4 regions of the Micromonospora sp. Llam0 genome follow, and region 3 is predicted to be linked to each of the others. Evidence: riboswitches for the same ligand, from Rfam matches in the RefSeq annotation. Region 3 holds a riboswitch; each other region holds the start of a gene.

Region 1 (4,601 bases), on a different contig from region 3:
GGCCGGCTCGCCTCCTGGACGGTGGTCGGGGATCCGGCGCAGACCGCGTGGACCGGGAATCCGGCCGAACTCACCCAGGCCCGGGACCGGGCGTTGGGGCGGCGGCCGCGGCGGGAATTCCAGCTGACCACGAACTACCGCAACCCGGCGGAGATCTTCGAACTGGCCGCCGGGGTGATCCGCGAGGTCGCTCCGGACGCCCCGTTGCCGACTGCGGTCCGATCGACCGGGGTGGCGCCGCGCCGGGACCGGGTATCTGCGGCGGTGCTGCCGGCTGCAGTCCGCGCCGCGACCGCCGAGATGCTGGCAGCGGTGGAGGGGACGGTCGGGGTGATCGCCGCAGTGGCCCGGCGCGACGAGGTCGCCGGCTGGCTCGCCGAGCAGGCGACCTCGCGGCTGCAGGTGGTGTCGAGCCTGCAGGCGAAGGGCATGGAGTACGACGCGGTGGTGCTGGTGGCCGGTGACGAGATCCGTGCCGAGTCCGAGGCCGGGGTACGCACGCTCTACGTCGCGCTCTCCCGGGCGACGCAGCGGCTGGTCACCATCGACTTCGACCCGGAGTCGATTGCACATATTGCTATGTGAGCATTAGTCTGCTGACGAAACGCCGGGCAACGGAGGGTGGCAGGCGTGGGAGTCGGACACGATCACGGTGCCGGGAGCACCGGCCAGCGACACTACGGGCGCCTCTGGGCCGCCTTCGTCCTGCTGGCGGTCTTCATGGTCGTCGAGGCGGTCACCGCGCTGGCGACCAGCTCCCTGGCACTGCTGTCCGACGCCGGGCACATGTTCACCGACGTGCTCGGCATCGGCATGGCGCTCGCGGCGATCGCCGCTACCCGACGACCGACCGGGGAGCCGCAGCGCACCTTCGGCCTCTACCGCCTTGAGGTGCTCGCCGCGCTGGCGAACGCCGTACTGCTCGCCGGGGTCGCACTCTATGTCCTGGTGGAGGCGGCCCGGCGGTTCGCCGATCCAGAGCCGGTGACGGTCGGCCCGATGCTGGTGGTGGCGGTCGCCGGACTGCTCGCCAACATCGTCGCCTTCGCCCTGCTGCGCCAGGGGGCCAGGGAGAGCCTCAACGTACGGGGCGCCTACCTGGAGGTGCTCGGCGACCTACTCGGCTCGGTGGGGGTGCTGGTGGCCGCCACGGTGATCGCCACCACCGGCTGGTGGTACGCCGACCCGCTGGTCGCCGTCGGCGTCGGGGTGTTCATCCTGCCGCGCACCTGGCGGCTGGCCCGGGCCGCGCTGCGCATCCTGGTGCAGGCGGCACCGGAGCATGTGGAGGTCGACCGGGTCCGCAGCCGGCTGGCCACTGTGCCGGGCGTCTGCGACGTGCACGACCTGCACGTCTGGACGCTCACCCCGGGCATGGAGGTGGCCTCGGCGCACCTGGCCGTGACCCCGTCGGCCGACGTCGGCACGGTGCTGCGGGACGCCCGGACGGCCCTGCACGACGAGTTCGGTATCGAGCACGCGACGCTGCAGATCGAGCCGTTGGCCCCCGCCGACTCCTGTGGACCGGCCGACTGGTGATTAGCGGATGCTTAAGTTTCGTGACCTTACCGCGACGTCGACAGCTACGATCTACGTATATTCCTGATTTTTCTGGACATAACACGGCTATCAATACCGGGACGGCGACCCGGGGAACCGGTAGTCTCGGCCCCGGTCTCCGCTCGGGCGGCGCCCCTCCGGCGCCCGCGGATGCCGTCGCCTAATCGCCGTACGGCGAGCCGGGGAACCACGTACCTGGGGTGCATCCGCGTCACGCGGTAGGGATCTTCCGTCCCGAACCCGTCAGCTAACCCGGTCGGCGGCTGACGGAAGGAATGCACAGTGTCACGCACAGTCCACAGAAAAACCCGATTCGCGTTGTTGGCAGCGTTGACCGCCGCCCTGATGGCCGTCACCGGCACCCCGATCGGCTCGCCGGCCGGAGCCGCCCTGCCCACGAACCGACCCGACCGGGTCGACGACGAGGGCGGCACCGACAGCCTGCGCAAGGAGCTCGATGCGGCCTCGAAAGGCTGGATCGACGCCAAGGCGGCGCTCAACCATTCGAAGGGCCGGCAGAAGAAGCTGTCCGAGCAGCTCACCACGGTCGGTGCCGAGCTGGAGCAACGAAACAGGAACGTCGGGCACATCGTCGACCGCGCGTACCGCAACGGCCGGCTCGGCCCGGTCTCCGCTCTGCTCAACAGCACCTCACCGGAGGGGTTCATCGACCGGGCGGCGGCGCTGAGCGCGGTGACCGCCAACGAGGAGAAGCAGCTCCGCGAGCTGTACCGCACCCGTGACCAGGTGACCAGGTCCAAGGCCGCGATCGAGCATGAGATCCGGGAGCAGCAGAAGCAGGTCACCATCATGGACCAGCGCCGCAATCAGGCGGAGCGGGCCCTGGCCGTCGCGGTCGCCGCCGAGAAGGAGGCGGAGGAGCGGGCGAGGCAGCAGGCGGCGGAGGAGGCCGAGCGGGCCGCCGCCAGCGGATCCTCCGGCTCAGGATCCTCCGGTTCGTCCGGCTCCGGCTCGTCCGGCTCCGGCTCGGCCAGCGCGTCGGCGACCCCGGCCCCGCGCAACGCCAACGGCTCCTGGCCGGCCGAGTCGTGCAACGTCGACGACCCCACCACCTCCGGCTGCATCACGCCCCGTACGCTGCACGCCCTGAACCAGGCGAAGGCTGCCGGCTTCACCCGCTACGTGTCCTGCTTCCGCAACGGCAGCTCGGGCGAGCACCCCAAGGGCCGGGCGTGTGACTTCGCCGCCCAGCCCAACGGCTTCGGTGGAGTGGCGACCGGCGGCGACAAGAGCTACGGCGACAACCTCGCGAACTACTACATCAACAACGCCGACCGGCTCGGCGTGCTCTACGTGATCTGGTACAAGCGGATCTGGCTGCCCAGCAGCGGCTGGAAGACGTACAGCGGCGCAGGCGGCGACCCGTCCAGCGATCACACCAACCACGTGCACCTGTCGGTGTACTGACGTCGCGCATGCGGGGGCGGACGGTCACGTCGGTGGCCGTCCGCCCCCGCACGACCATGATCCGACGACCCCTCCGGCTCGATGGTGATCCCCCGAATCGCCGCAGCGCATTGCCGGAACACGATTCCTGTCAGCATCGATAATCGACGCGCAGGAGCCTCGGGCAGCGCCGAAAGACCGATCGGCATATCGTCCGACGGTCCCTGGCGACCACGCGAGAGCGCTCTATCGACACGCGGTCACATCTGGCTCACGCAGGGAACCTTGCCCCTCCCCTCACCAAGAGAGCGCTCTCACAGAGATATATAGCAGCAACGGCGTAGCTGTCAACCGACCGCCCCGCACCCGTACCGGATGCACGAAACTTCATGTCGGGATATTGACAGAAGCCCGCATCTCTGATGACCTCCTGGCAATAACTCATTAATGGGCGTGAAATTTATCGCGATCGTGGACCGCGCCCTACCCAACCCGGAGGCACCATGAACCTGTCGATCCGTGGCGCGCGAACAGGTCGTACGCCGCGCCGGATCCTGGCAGCCACCACCGTGACGGCGCTGGCCGCCACCGGACTGATCTTCGGCGTACTGCGCACCGCCGACGCCGCCACCGTCGGCGCCGGCAGCTACACCACCACCCGCCCGGCGGGCGCGGCCGCCCCGACCGCCTGCGGCAACATCTCCGCCAACCCCCGGCAGTACGTCACGGGCAACGCCCCGGCGGGCGCGGTGCCGACCAACGACTGGTGGTCGTCGCTGCTGTTCAAGCGGTACGACTGCGCGTACTCCGACCCGCTGCACGCCCACCCGATGTCGGTCCAGCCGACCTCCGGCGGGCTCGGCGTCTCCTACACCACCGAGGCGGCGATCTCCGGCACGTCGACCGGCGTCGGCGAGTACCACTACCCGTACACCCGGGAGTTCACCCTCGGCGTCGCCGGGCTCAACGCCCCGGACGTCAAGGTCGACGGCTGGACCGACTGGACCGTCAGCCCGTACTGGTCCGACGGCGCCCGCACGCTGCGCACCACCGTCGGACACGGGCTGCCGTTCGTGTACGCCCAGGTCACCGGCGGCAACGCACAGCTGTCGTTCCCCGGCACCCCGACGGTCTGGCACCACAGCGGCAGCCGGGTCGGCTTCTCGATGCGCGGCCACGACTACGTCGCCTACGCCCCCAGCGGCGCGACCTGGACCGTCGCCGGGACCACGATCAGCTCCACCCTCGCCGGTCGGGGGTACTTCTCCGTCGCGCTGCTGCCGACCGGCGCCGGCACCAGCGCCGCGCGGCGTACCGCTTTGATGGACAGCTACGGCCGGTACGCCCACTCGCACGTCACCGGCACCCGGGTCAGCTGGAGCTACGACCAGGCCGGCAGCACGGTCGACGCCACCTACAGCTTCACCACCACCGCCCGTGAAGGATCGGCCAGCGGCACCGTCGTCTCGCTCTACCCCCACCAGTGGAAGCACCTCGACGGCGGCAGTCCGATCGCGGAGACCTACGTGTCGGCCCGGGGTCCGATGCGCAACCTGGTCGGCGCGACGTCGTTCCGGACCGCGATGCGCTTCCACGGCGTACTGCCGGAGGTGCCGGCGGTGGCCACCAGCGCC
Region 2 (4,601 bases), 420 kb from region 3:
GGCTCTGCGCCGAGCAGCGCAAGTACCTCGACGACTTCTGGGGCCACTCGGACGTGCGGGTGGACGGCGACCCGGAGATCCAGCAGGCGGTCCGGTTCGGGCTGTTCCACGTGCTGCAGGCCGGCGCCCGCGCCGAGCAGCGGCCGATCGCGGCGAAGGGGCTGACCGGCCCGGGGTACGACGGACACGCCTTCTGGGACACCGAGATGTTCGTGCTGCCGGTGCTGACCTACACCCAGCCGGGGGCGGTCGCCTCGGTGCTGCGCTGGCGGCACTCGACCCTGGACCAGGCGCGGGAGCGGGCCCGGATGCTCGGGCTCAACGGGGCGGCGTTCCCGTGGCGGACCATCCGGGGCCAGGAGTGCTCGGCGTACTGGCCGGCCGGCACGGCCGCGTTCCACGTGGCGGCGGACATCGCCGACGCGGTCCGGCGGTACGTGCACGCCACCGGGGACGTCGAGTTCGAGCGGGAGATCGGCCTGGAACTGCTGGTGGAGACCGCCCGGTTGTGGCGTTCGCTGGGCCACCACGACCGGCACGGCCGGTTCCACATCGACGGGGTGACCGGGCCGGACGAGTACACCGCAGTGGTAGACGACAACATCTACACCAACCTGATGGCGCAGCGGAACCTGCTGACCGCCGCCGACTGCGCGCTGCGCTACGCCGACCGGGCCTGGGTGCTCGGCGTCGACGACGAGGAGACCGCGGCCTGGCGGGACGCGGCGCTGTCGATGCACGTCCCGTACGACGACGAGCTGGGCGTGCACCCGCAGTCGGCCGGGTTCACCCGGCACCAGGAGTGGGACTTCGCCGGCACCCCGCAGGACCACTATCCGTTGCTGCTGCACTACCCGTACTTCGATCTGTACCGCAAGCAGGTGGTCAAGCAGGCCGACCTGGCGCTGGCGATGCACTGGCGGGGCGACGCGTTCACCGAGGAGGAGAAGGCCCGCAACTTCGCCTACTACGAGCGGCGTACGGTGCGGGACTCGTCGTTGTCGGCGTGCACCCAGTCGGTGATCGCCGCGGAGACCGGCCATTTGGAGCTCGCCCACGACTACATGGGCGAGGCCGCGTTGATGGACCTGCACGACATCAACCGCAACACCCGCGACGGCATCCACGTGGCCGCCCTGGCCGGGGCGTGGCTGGCGCTGGTCGCCGGCTTCGGCGGGATGCGAGACCACGGCGGGGAGTTGACCTTCGCTCCCCGGCTGCCGCAGCGGATCAACCGGCTGGAGTTCGCCATGATGTGGCGGGGCCTGCGGCTGCGGGTGGCGGTCCAGCACGATGAGGTGACCTACTCGCTGCGCGACGTCGACCCGAACGCCACCGTGGACCTGACCCACCACAGCGAGCCGATCACGGTGGCCGCGGACAAGCCGGTCACCCGGGCGATCCCGCCGGCCGGCCCGGTCGGTCCGCCGCCGCAGCAGCCGACCGGCCGGTCACCGGTACGCCGTTCGGCGCGTACCGACTGACGACCCTTCTCTCCCGTGCGGCTCTCTCTCGCGCGGTGCCGGGCCGGCCCGGCACCGCGCGGGATGAGGTCAGGTCACAGCAGGGACAGATGTACGTGGTTGGTGTGGTCGCTGTTCGGGTCGCCGCCGGCACCGCTGTACGAACTCCAGCCGGTCGTCGGTGACCAGAACTGGCGATACCAGATTACGTACAGGATGCCGAGCTTGTCGGCGTTGCGGACCAGGAAGGCGGTCAGGTTGTTGCCGTACAGCCGGTCGTCGCCGAAGGCGTCGCCGCCGAACCCCTGCTGCTGGGCGGAGAAGTCGCAGGCCCGCCCCTTGGGGTGCTCGAACGGACCGCCGGGGCGGAAACAGGAGACGAAGCGGGTGAAGCCGGCCTTCTTCGCCTCGTTCAGCGCGTGCATGGTGCGCGGCGTGATGCAGCCGCTCGTGGTGGGGTCGTCCAGACTGCACGACTGGGACGGCCAGGAACCGTCCGAGTTGCGCGGCGCCTGGGCGGCGACCGGTGAGGTGGCCGAGACGAATCCGTTGGTGGCGACCGCGCCGACCAGTTGCAGGGCCTTCTCGGCCTCTTTCTTCTGGCGGGCCATCGCCTCGAGTTGCTGTTCCTCGCGGGCCACTTCGGCGTCGATCGCGGCGACCGCCCGAGCGGCCTGTTCGCGGGCCTCGTTGAGCTCCCGGATTCGCTTGTTGTCGTGCATGGCGATCATGTCCAGGCCTTCGGCGCGTTCCAGCAACGCGTCCGGGTCGGCGCTGTTGAGCAGGACCATCACCGGCGTGATCCGACCGAGACGGTACGAGTTGGAGGCGACCTGGCCGATCTGTGGGGTCAGCGCCGCTATCCGTTCCTCGACCTTTTCCAACTCGAGGCTGAGCTTCAACTGGCGTTTGCGGGACTCGTCGACTGCGGCCTTGGCTTCGACGAAGCCCCGGCCGGTCGATTCGAGCACTTCACTGAGCAGTGGCGGGGCGCCTTCGTCGTCCGGATCCTGAGCGGCGGCCGGCGACGCTACGACGAAGCCGGCGAGCAGGGCGGCGACGGCGGCGAGGGCCGCGGCCGTCGGAATCCGCCGGCGGAGGGGTGCGGTCATCCTGTTCCTTTCCTTGGCCGCCGACCGAGTTAGCTGACGGGTTCGGGACGGAACGATCCCTACCGCTGGCGCGGATTCACCCCGGTGGAAACGTGGTTCCCCGGCTCACCCCGGAGGGGTGATTGGGCGGCGGTCACCGCCGGCGCCGGTGGGCGCCGCCTGGCGGAGACCGCGGGCAAGCTTACCGGATCGGTCACCGGCATCAACACCTCGACAATCCTGACTGAGCTGGAAAAATCCGTTACCGGACAACGACTTTCGGTGATGTCCACTGTCTGCGCTCGGCGGCGTACGACAAGTCGCGGGACGGGCCGGATACCGCTGCGCCGAGGTTAGCGGCTGACTACAGTACGTATGAGGAAAAGTGGGAAAGTCGTAGCGTCGGACGGATCCTCGGTGAGAGATGACGATTCCCCGGTCGGGCCGCCGGACGCCGACAGCGTGGCGGTGATCGGCCTCGGCCGGTTCGGCGGTCAGGTCGCCCAGTCCCTGCTCCGCCTCGGCCATCACGTGCTGGGCATCGACGAGCATCCCAAACGGGTGCACCGCTGGTCCGAGCGGCTGCCGAGGGTGGTCGAGGCGGATTCGACCGACGACCAGGCGTTGCGCCAGTGCGGCGTCGCCGGCTACCCCCGCGCGGTGGTCGGCATCGGCTCGGACGTCGAGGCCAGCATCCTCACCGTGGTGGCGCTGACCGAGCTGGGCGTCCCGGAGATCTGGGCGAAGGCGATCACCGCCAAGCACGGCCGGATCCTCGCCTCGGTCGGCGCGCACCATGTGATCTTTCCGGAGGCGGCGATGGGTGACCGGGTGGCCCACCTGCTGGCCAGCCGGATGCTCGACTTCATCGAGTTCGACGACGGGTTCGCCATCGCCAAGGTCTGTGCCCCGCCGGACGCCGCCGGTCGGACGTTGGCCGAGTCCCGGCTACGCCAGCGGTACGGCATCACGGTGGTCGGGATCAAGGAGCGGGACCGGCAGCTGCGGTACGCGGGACCTGAGACGTTGATCCCGCCGGACGCGCTGCTGATCGTCGCCGGGGCGACCACGGCGGTCCAGCAGTTCGGCCGGTGAACATGGGCGTGACCGCCTCATCACACCTTCATTTCGTGAGCTGATCAGCCGCTGCACTTTCGCAAACTCGTGACTCAGGCTACAGTCCCTGCATGGGAGCGCTTCCATCGATGGATGTGCCCCGCTGAAGTAGTCGACGCGTGGCGCGGCGATGGCGACATCACCGTGTCAACCGCACAGCTCCCGAGGCTGGCGGCGGGCCAAGCCCGGACTCCGCCGCCAGCCCGCGCACCACCTGTCGAGAGGAGGTGGAACCAGAGCCACTCGCGTGGCCCGGCTCCCGCGCGTCACGCACGACCTGGACGCCAGACCGCTCGTGCGTGTGTAGCAACTGATGGTGGGGACGGGGGTTGCCCTCCCCGTCCCCACGCTAGTCTCCGATTGTTACGGCGGGGAATCGCCGACAAGTCAGGACCGCGACGCTGGTCCGTCCGACAGCGCTGCCCAGCCCGCCGATGAGCCGGCGGGCTTCGTTGTGTATAGGGCCTGGAGCAGCGGCTGGGCGGCCGTGCCCGGTCTGCGGCGACGGTCGGACCGAAGCCCGTTCCGTCGTCGCGCAAGGGTCCGGGGCTCGCCGATTGGTAGTGGGCAAGCTCACAGTCGGTTGATCCGCTGGTCGCGACCGGATGATCCCGTCGGGTGCTGCCGGTGCGGTGGTGCCCGGCTATTAAATCGACAATCATGGATCTCACAGTCGCTGGTCCGTCCCGGCGTCCGCACCGAAAGCGAGATGTCCATGCCGCAACCGCCGCACCACTGCCGCCGGTGGATCCGGCGCGATCCCAACCGCACCCGACGCCGGCTCGGCGTCGCGGTCGCCGCCGCGCTGCTCGGCCCACCCCTGCTGCCGGCGTCCGCGGCGCTCGCCGTGGCGGACACCGAGCCGCCGACCACCCCCGGCACCCCGACCGTCGCCGCGATCGGCACCACCGACGTCACCCTGGTCTGGACG
Region 3 (4,601 bases):
CCGTGGGACAGATCGACCACCCAGTCGCGGGTCGCGCGGCCGGGCTCGGCCTGGATCCTGGTCCGTGCCCGGTCGAGCAGCTTTCGACCCTGCCCTCGACCCGGGTCGCTGTCGGGTACGTACCCGCTGTCGGGTACGTACCCGCTGTCGGGCACGTCGTCGGCCGACACCCGGCCGTCCGCGTCGATCGAAATCTGCCCGCCGACGGCGAGGTCGCACAACACCGCCCCGGCGACCGCGTAGTCGAGCTCGGGGGAAGCGACGGTCGCGGTCCCAGAATCGTCATAGCTGAGCAGGACCAGCTCTTCCGCGAGGCTGAGCGACGTCATGCCACCACGCTAACCGCCCAGCCCGGTGACTGCAGGAGAACCGGTGACTGCAGGAGAAGTGGTAGCTGGGAGAGAAGCAGCGGCTGCGGGCGGCGACGAGCGGTTGCTTCCGATGAAGCAGAGACGGCAGGCGGTCTTGAACGAACACCGCGCTTTCCAATAAGGTGATGCACCGACCGCTGCGGATGTCGGCCTCCGTACCCCCGCCCGTGAGGCCCCAGCGATCAACCATTGAAGGAGTCGCTGCCAATGGCACGTGCGCTCGCCAATTCGCACAACCATCGTCACAGTGGGTCCCGATATCGACGCGGAGAGCATCGGCCTTTGCGGTTTTTGCAGCGTAGCGCGATCGCACTGCTGCTCACCGTAACTGCACTGGTCTCCCCGGCTGGGCCGGCCCACGCCGAGCCGACGCTGGCTGAGATCGAAGCCGAGTTGGACGCCCAGTGGCTCAAACTGGAACCGGTAATCGAGCAGTACAACAAGGTGCACAGCGAGCTCAAGGCCAACGAGAAGAAGGCGGCCGCGCTCGATGAGAAGATCCGCCCCCTGTCGCTGCAGGCCAACCTGGCGGCGGACGAGATCGGCGAGGTAGCCAACCGCTATTACCGGACCGGGCCGTCGAGCGAGCTGAATGCCCTGCTCCGGACCGGATCACCGACCAGCCTGGCGGATCAGCTCGTGGTCCTGGACCGGATCTCCAAGCGTCGACAGGAAAAGATCACCGCCGTTCTGGAGACCCGGGACCGCTATCTCGAAGAACGGCAGGCGCTGGACGAGTTGATCACGAAGCAGCAGGCACAGGACAAGACGCTCGCCGAGCAGCGCAAGACCATCGACGCCGAGATCAAGCGGCTGGAACGGGCGCGGAACGCCGCGTACCAGTCCACCGGCTACACCGGCGGATCCGGTGCCTCCGGCCCGTGTCCGGCGGTGTCGGTCGGCGGTGCCGCCGGAACTGCGGTCCGCACCGCGTGCGCGCAGCTCGGCAAGCCCTACGTCTGGGGTGCCACCGGGCCGAACGCCTTCGACTGTTCCGGTCTGACCCAGTACGCCTGGGCAAGTGCCGGTGTCAGTCTCACGCATTACACCGGAACTCAGTGGAATCAGGGCAGTTCGGTCAGTCGCGCCAACGCCAAACCAGGGGATCTCGTATTCTTCTTCAGTGATCTACATCACGTGGGAATCTACATCGGTAATGGCCTGATGGTGCACGCACCGCGTGCGGGTCAACCCGTGCAGATGGAGAACATCGACAACATGCCGCTTGCCGGATTCAAGCGGGTCGGCTGATCGCAGCAGGTCAGCCCGCTCGCCGAGGCAGTCTGAGTGACGCGTGTTGGTCGGCCGAACGTACGGGCGGACCGGTATGAACGGGCCGGTCCGCCCAGCAAGATTCGAACGCTTGAACGACAGCAGCCTATGCACGATACGCAATCGTCTGCGTACTCAATGAGATATTCCGTGTTCTCGCTTGCGTAGCGAGAACGCCGCTCTCTACCCTTGGGGATCGTCGAGTCGGGAGGACGTCAACCAACCGGGTTGACCTCGGCCTGACACCGCCTAATCGCCGCCTTGGCGGCGAGCCGGGGACCCACGGCACTCCCGGGGTGAATCCGCAGGCCACTGCGGTAGGGCGTCTCCTTTCCGCCCGAACCCGTCAGCTAACCCGGTAGGCGGTCTGGGGAGAAGGAGTCCGGTGGCTACGAGCGCCCCTCGGCGATACCTCCGGTGGTCCAGCCGCGACCATCGGCGAAAAACGCCGCACGACCCTCGACGAATACTCACCGCGTTGATCGCCGCCACCACCGGCGTCGGTCTGCTGCTGGTCGGAGCGCCGGCACAGGCGCAGCCGACCGTCGCCGAGATCGAGTCGCAGATCGACGAGGTCTGGGCCGAGCTCGAACCGACGATCGAACGGCACAACGCCGTACGGCAGGACCTCGCCGCCAAGAAGAAGCAGGCGGACGAGCTGCAGAAGAAGATCAAGCCGCTGCAGATCCAGATCGACCTGGCGATGGACCGGGTCAGCGAGTTCGCCGCCCGGTCGTACAAGGGTGGTAGTCCGTCGGTCTTCAACGCGATCCTGACCAACGGCAAGCCGACCCACCTCGCCGACCAGCTCGAGCTGCTGGACCAGTTCGCCCGGCGGCAGGCCCGCGACGTCCAGGCCGTCGTCGACCTCAAGAACGAGTACGCCGCGAAGAAGGCCCCGCTCGACGATTTGATCGTCGAGCTGACCGGCACCGAGGCTCAGCTGGCGGCGAAGGCCAAGGAGATCGACGCCGAGGTCGACCGGTTGCAGGACCTGCGACTGGAGGCGTACGGCTCGACCAACACCCTCGGCTCGCTGCGTCCCGCGCCCTGCCCGGCGACGTACCCTGGCGGTGCGGCCGGCAAGGCGGTCACCTTTGCCTGTGCGCAGATCGGCAAGCCGTACGTATGGGGTTCAGCGGGACCAGGCAGCTACGACTGTTCGGGTCTCACCTTGGCCGCCTGGGCGCAGGCCGGCGTCTCGCTGCCGCACAACGCGGCCCGGCAGCGTCAGGTGACCGCCAACGTCAGCCGGGACGAGCTGCGCCCCGGCGACCTCATCTTCTACTACAGCGGGCTTTCCCACGTCGGCATGTACGTGGGCAACGGCTGGATCGTGCACGCCTCCCAGGCGGGCGAACCGGTGCAGATGCGCAAAATCGGTTCGAGTGTGCACAGTTACGGCAGGCCCGGTTAGACCTCACTCCTCCCCATGGCCTGGCGCATGCCGCTGATCCCCCCGTCAAGCGGCAGCACCGGCCACCGGAAAGGCGCCCTCCCATGTCTCCCCCCGGCTTGGGAGGGCGCCTTTCGCCTCCCCCGCCGCCGTTGCGCCGGCTCGCCAACAGCCCAGCCGGTTCAGTTTGGTGGGCTGGTTCAGCTGGTCGGCCAGGTGCGCCACCGCTGCCAGGACCGGCTCGGAGTGGGGCCACGCTGCCCCTGGTACCGGGATCCGTAGACCGCCGACCCGTACGGATGCTCGGACGTCGACGAGAGCCGGAAGATGCACAACTGACCGATCCTCATCCCGGGCCACAGCTTGATCGGCAGGTTCGCCACGTTGGACAACTCCAACGTCACGTGGCCGGAGAAGCCGGGGTCGATGAAGCCGGCGGTGGAGTGGGTCAGCAGGCCCAGCCGACCCAGGCTCGACTTGCCCTCCAGCCGGGCGGCCAGGCCGTCGCCGAGCGAGACGACCTCGAGCGTGGAGGCGAGGACGAACTCACCGGGGTGCAGCACGAACGGGTCGCCGCTGGGCACCTCGACCTGGGACGTCAGATCGTCCTGCCGGATGGCCGGGTCGATGTGGGTGTACAGGTGGTTGTTGAAGACCCGGAAGTATCGGTCGAGCCGGACATCGATGCTCGACGGCTGGACGAGCGAGGGTTCGAACGGCTCGAGGGAGAGTCCGCCGGTCTTGGTCTCCGCGACGATGTCCCGGTCGGAGAGAAGCATCGTCACACGATAGCGACCGCGCGGCCGGTGCGACCGCGCGGCCGGTGTCCTGGCCGGAATGTACGCGGATCGGCGTGGCCGGGCGATCCCACTATCTCTTCGTACACATGTTCGATAGAATGATCGCATGGCAACCTGGTCCGAGTTCGCAGCCGACGAGCCCCGCCTGGCCACGGCGATCCGACTCCTCATGCAGCAGTACGGTCCCGGCCTCGGCTACCTCGCCACCGTCCGAGCCGACGGCGGTCCCCGGGTGCACCCGGTCTCCCCGGTGATCACCGACAGCGGGCTGTTCTGCTTCATCATCGACTCACCGAAGCGGCGTGACCTGGAGCGGGACGGTCGGTACGCGCTGCACTCGTTCCCGCCGGAGGAGAGCGACGACGAGGCGTACCTGGCGGGTCGGGCGCATCCGGTCACCGATCCGACCAAGGTGGGTCGGCTCGCCAGCGATCTCGGGGCCGTGCCGCACGTCGACTGGCGACTGTTCGAGTTCACCGTCGACGTGGCGATGGTGGCGCAACGCGGTGGCAGCACCGGCCACTACGCGGCGGCGCCCCGGCAACCAGCCGTCCAGGTCTGGCTCGACCCGACCAGCGGCAGTGTCTCCCACCCGGTGCCGACCCCGGTCGCCTGCTGACCCGCCGCGCGGCACCGGTCGAACCGTTGACGCCCTACCCGTCGACGTTCGGTCGACGGGTGTCGAGCCGTACCCCATGCTGTGCCCGGCCGGCGGCCGGGCCTGTTGTGCAGCGGCCGGGCGGACCGGGTAGAGTAGGGCCG
Region 4 (4,601 bases), on a different contig from region 3:
CCGCGTACCGAGCCGGACAAGGTGTTCACCGGCTGACCCCGGGCGGGCGGTGACTGGCTGACGGCGCCCCGGCCGGGCCGGCACCGTTGTCGGGCCGACCCGGCCGGGGCGTACGGCCGACATTGTCGACGGCCGTGGACCCGGGCCTCGTGCGGCGTCGGATCAACCCGTGGTGTGGCCGCCGGCGCTGGTCGGCGCACCGGGCAGCCCGGCGACGAACGCCGACCAGGCGGCCGCCGAGAATTCCAGGTGTACTCCGGGGTCGGTGGAGTTGCGCACTCCGACCGCCGGGCCGATCTCGGCTACCTCGACGCAGGTCGTCGCCTCGCAGCGGCGGCTCTTACGCCACGCCGGACCGGCAGTGCTGATCACAGTCACCCAGACTCCTTAATAGGATAAATCGGTAGATTTGCCATCAGAGTACGCAGGCAATCGGGCGGACTGTACCAGTTCCCGATCTTGCCGACGCGACTGGGCGACACCGGGAAAATCGGCGGAACCGCCGTCCGGACCACGCGGAGTGGCCGGCCGTCCATGCGGAGGGGCCAGCCGTCCTTAGCAGACCTGACGGCGGCGGTGTAGCGTGCAACAGGGTGGCAACCAGCCAGGTGGCACTCTGCTAGGCACTCTCCCCGGAGCGTTCCCATGCCTGCCCGACACCAGGGCCCGACCATCGGGCGTCGCCGGCTGCGTGCGGCGCTACGCCGGGCACGCGAGGCCGCCGCGCTGACCCAGGACCACGTCGCCGCTCAAATGGACTGGTCGCTGTCGAAGCTGATCCGGATCGAGTCGGGGTCGGTCAGCATCTCGACCAACGACGTCAAGGCTCTGCTGGACCTGTACGGCGTACGCGACCAGCAGCAGGTGCAGGATCTCGTCGAGTTGGCCCGGGCGGCACGACGGCGCGCCTGGTGGAGCGGATACAAGGACCGGGTGCCGGCCGCCTACGCGGCCTACATCGGCCTGGAGGCGGAGGCGTCGGCACTGCGCTACTTCCAGCCGATCAGCTTCCCCGGCCTGCTGCAGACCGAGGAGTACGCCCGCGCGGTGATCCCGGCCGACGGCCCGCACCACGTACCGGCGGCCGAGATCGAAGGACGGGTGCAGATCCGGCTGGCCCGCCAGCACGAGGTGCTGTTCGGCGCGGATCCGCCGCAGATCGAGGTGATCATCGACGAGGCGGCGCTGCGCCGGATGACCGGCGGCCCGCGGGTGCTGCGTGAGCAGCTCCAGCACGTGGCGAAGATGTCCGCGGCGCCTCACGTCACGGTCCGGGTGCTGCCGTTCACCGCCGGGAGCAACACGGTGCTCGGTCCGTTCGTCATCCTGCACTTCGCCGACCAGGCCGACGCCGACGTGGTGTACGTGGAGAGCGCTCTGGTCGAGGAGGTCATCGACCGGGCCGACGAGGTCCGGCCCTACCAGCATGTCTTCGACCGGCTACGGGCGGAATCCCTGTCGCCGGCCGACTCGGTGGCGATGCTGCACGACCTCGCCCGTCGGCTGGACGGACCGGACGCGGGCTGATCGACGTCGACCAGCCCGCCGACGACCGCCGCGGCGGTCGGGCCCGCTCACCGCTGGTCGGGCACCCACGGTTCGATGGTGACCGGCTCGGACAGACCGGCCAGCCGGGACATCTCCCGGGCCCGCATCAACGCCCGGCTCACCTGGCCGTACTGGCGTTCGTCGTCGGTGCTGAACAGCAGCACCAGCAGTCCCTGGTGACGGCCCCAGAGTTCGTACGCCCGTGGCCGCAACCGGTCACCGAGCCAGGCGACCGACACCGGCACGAACGCGGCCGCCAGCATGGCGAGGTAGGCACCCGCGCTGACCTCGTCCAACCCTCGGGTGTAGCCGACGGTCACCGCGACCACCACCAGGGTCACGGCGGTCACCGCGATCACCCGGCCGGTGAGCCGGTCACGGGCGCCTCGTGCGGTCCGGAGTTCGGTGAGGTCGCGGACGGCGAACCGCCGGCCGGCCACGACGAACCATTCACCGGTCACGCAGATACCGGGCTGCCGGTAGAAGGTCCGTCCGACACTGGAGCCGGACGGGGCGGGCGCCGGGGAACCGCGTCGGGGTGGGGTCTGGCGAGTAGCACGCATAGCTGCCTCCGAAGGGCTCGTGCGGCGCTGACCTTGCGGGTCCATTGTGCAAACAGCAAGCTACTCGATGGAAGGTAGTCATTCTGCCACCTAGCAGAATGACGTACGGCAGGCCGCATCCTGGATGGCGAATCAAACCTTTCGCACCCATTTATCCGGATAGCTGGCTAACGACAACCGCGCAGACCGACTAATGACACATTAGTCGCAATTGATCAGCCGTTGTCCAACGACGACGCACCGCAGTCGACCGATCACGCGAAGGCAAGGAAAATGTTGCCCAGAGCAGCCAACCGTCACATCAAGTAACCGTCAACGAGCCCCGCCCAGTTTCATGCCACGGATCACGATCGCAGCACTTCCGGGTCGCAACCCTTGCGGCTAAGTTGGACCGGCTGGTCCGGTCGCCAGTCGCCGGGAAGCGGTGACGCCGGTCCAGTGCCGCCGAATCGCCGTCCCGAGATTACCTGGCGTTACAACCAGTGATCTCACGGTCGCGATCCGGGGACCCACCGGCAACTGGGGTGAATCCGCGGTCCACCGCGGTAGGGCGAACTTCCCGCCCGAATCCGTCAGCTAACCCGGTAGGCGGCGAGGAAGAAGGGTTCTGCGTTCTTGTCAACAGCGCGGATTCTGCTGCGCACCCTGATGCTGGCCGGCGTGAGCCTCGGCCTGGTGGTACCGGCGACCGCCGCGACCGCCCAGCCGACGGTCAGCGAACTCACGCAGCAGATCGACAAGGAATCCGAAGAGCTGGCCAAGGTCGTCGAGTCGTACAACCGGCTCAGGGAGGAGGCCAAGGCCACCCGGGCGGCGGCCGAGGAGATCGACGCCAAGCTCGGCCCGCTGCAGGCCGAACTCGCGGCAGCGCAGACCGAGGTCGGTCAGATCGCGGTCAACGCGTACAAGACCGGCGGGTTGAGCACCGCGAGCGCCCTGCTCGACAGCTCCTCCGGCAGCTTCATCCACCGGCTCGGCACTCTGGACCACCTGGCCCGGGACCGGCAGCAGCGACTCACCGAATTCACCAGCACCCAGCTGACCTACCTGGCCGAGCAGGAGAAGCTGCAGGCGGCCCTGGAGAAGCAGGACGCCCAGGTCAAGGAGCTCGCCGACCGCAAGAAGAGCATCGAAGCGGACATCGACGAGCTGATGGACAAGCGGGAACGGGCCTACGGTGCCGCGAGCGAGACTGGCTCGTCGTACACCGGGACCGTCCCGTCGGTGTCCGGTGCCGCCGGCTCGGTCGTCGAGTTCGCGTACGGGGCCATCGGCAAGCCGTACGTCTGGGCCGCCAGCGGCCCGAACGGCTACGACTGCTCAGGTCTGGTGCTCGCCGCCTGGCGTACCGCCGGCAAGAGCCTGCCGCACAACGCGGCGATGCAGTGGGACGTGGTCGCGAAGATCAACCGTGGCGCGCTGCAGCCCGGAGACCTGGTGTTCTACAACGGTCTCGCCCACGTCGGCCTGTACGTGGGCGGCGGCCAGGTGATCCACGCACCCACCTTCGGCCGCACCGTCGAGCTGGCCAGCGTGGACATGATGCCGCCGTACGGCTACGGCCGGGTCCGCTGACCCGGCAGGTCGCCCGACACTGACGACGGCCCGGCATCCGCTAAGCGCGGATGCCGGGCCGTCGTCAGTTCGTCGGCGGGTTGTCAGCTCGTCGCGGGGGGCAGTTCGCGGCGGATCAGGTCGCCAGCAGCCGGTTGGTCAGGCCGCCTGCAGCCCCTCCGCCCGGGCCAGCTCCCGCAGCCGGCCCAGCGCCTGGATCTCCAGCTGACGGATGCGCTCGCGGGACAGCGAGAAGCGCGACGCGACCTCGGTCAGCGAGTGCTCCCGCCCGTCCTCCAGGCCGTACCGGGCCCGCATGATGCCGGCGGACCGGTCGTCCAGGTGGTTGAGCAGGCCCTCGATCCGCTGCCGCTCCAACCCGGTGAGCACGATGTCCTCCGGCGACGGCGCGTCGCTGTCGGCCACCAGGTCGCCCAGGTTGGTGTCGCCGTCGTCGCCGACCGGGGTGTCCAGCGACACCGTGTCCTGCGACCACCGCACCAGCTCGTGCACCCGCTCGACCGGTACGCCGAGCGAGGCGGCGATCTGCTCCGGCTCGGGGTCCGAACCGAGCTCGCGGGTCAACTGGCGGGCCACGTTGCGCATCCGGTTGACGTCCTCGACCAGGTGCACCGGAAGCCGTACGGTCCGCTCCTGCTGGGCGATCGCCCGGCTGATCGCCTGCCGGATCCACCAGGTCGCGTAGGTGGAGAACTTGAAACCACGCTCGTAGTCGAACTTCTCCACCGCACGGACCAGACCGGTGTTGCCCTCCTGGATCAGGTCCAGCATCGGCATGCCGGACCGGACGTAGCGGCGGGCGATCGACACCACCAGACGCAGGTTGGCCCGGATGAACAGGTCCTTGGCCCGCTCACCCTCGACGACCAGCCGCTCCAGCTCCTCACGGCTCACCCCGGTCCGCGGCACACCCTG

The links. A riboswitch is a leader RNA that binds a small molecule or an ion and turns the genes downstream of it on or off. The one in region 3 is predicted to bind cyclic di-AMP.
Region 1: it holds a riboswitch for cyclic di-AMP, as region 3 does, so the genes downstream of both, EDC02_RS17410 (coiled-coil domain-containing protein) here and EDC02_RS35835 (C40 family peptidase) in region 3, are expected to answer to the same signal.
Region 2: it holds a riboswitch for cyclic di-AMP, as region 3 does, so the genes downstream of both, EDC02_RS34170 (hypothetical protein) here and EDC02_RS35835 (C40 family peptidase) in region 3, are expected to answer to the same signal.
Region 4: it holds a riboswitch for cyclic di-AMP, as region 3 does, so the genes downstream of both, EDC02_RS01210 (NlpC/P60 family protein) here and EDC02_RS35835 (C40 family peptidase) in region 3, are expected to answer to the same signal.

Annotation. Positions count from the first base shown of each region.
Region 1 is NZ_RJJY01000001.1:3,986,398-3,990,998, forward strand. It holds gene EDC02_RS17400 (AAA family ATPase) at 1-585, shown strand, start outside; gene EDC02_RS17405 (cation diffusion facilitator family transporter) at 631-1,539, shown strand; cyclic di-AMP (ydaO/yuaA leader) riboswitch at 1,708-1,838, shown strand; gene EDC02_RS17410 (coiled-coil domain-containing protein) at 1,906-2,988, shown strand; gene EDC02_RS17415 (glycosyl hydrolase) at 3,471-4,601, shown strand, end outside.
Region 2 is NZ_RJJY01000002.1:1,467,109-1,471,709, reverse strand. It holds gene EDC02_RS34175 (glycoside hydrolase family 65 protein) at 1-1,484, shown strand, start outside; gene EDC02_RS34170 (hypothetical protein) at 1,559-2,575, opposite strand; cyclic di-AMP (ydaO/yuaA leader) riboswitch at 2,578-2,714, opposite strand; gene EDC02_RS34165 (TrkA family potassium uptake protein) at 2,972-3,649, shown strand; gene EDC02_RS34160 (cellulose binding domain-containing protein) at 4,380-4,601, shown strand, end outside.
Region 3 is NZ_RJJY01000002.1:1,888,456-1,893,056, reverse strand. It holds gene EDC02_RS35845 (GPP34 family phosphoprotein) at 1-329, opposite strand, end outside; gene EDC02_RS35840 (C40 family peptidase) at 579-1,622, shown strand; cyclic di-AMP (ydaO/yuaA leader) riboswitch at 1,880-2,023, shown strand; gene EDC02_RS35835 (C40 family peptidase) at 2,122-3,060, shown strand; gene dcd (dCTP deaminase) at 3,240-3,818, opposite strand; gene EDC02_RS35825 (pyridoxamine 5'-phosphate oxidase family protein) at 3,946-4,458, shown strand.
Region 4 is NZ_RJJY01000001.1:255,571-260,171, reverse strand. It holds gene EDC02_RS01230 (DUF3817 domain-containing protein) at 1-36, shown strand, start outside; gene EDC02_RS01225 (DUF397 domain-containing protein) at 163-378, opposite strand; gene EDC02_RS01220 (helix-turn-helix transcriptional regulator) at 646-1,527, shown strand; gene EDC02_RS01215 (DUF6232 family protein) at 1,575-2,111, opposite strand; cyclic di-AMP (ydaO/yuaA leader) riboswitch at 2,585-2,716, shown strand; gene EDC02_RS01210 (NlpC/P60 family protein) at 2,727-3,686, shown strand; gene EDC02_RS01205 (RNA polymerase sigma factor RpoD/SigA) at 3,825-4,601, opposite strand, start outside.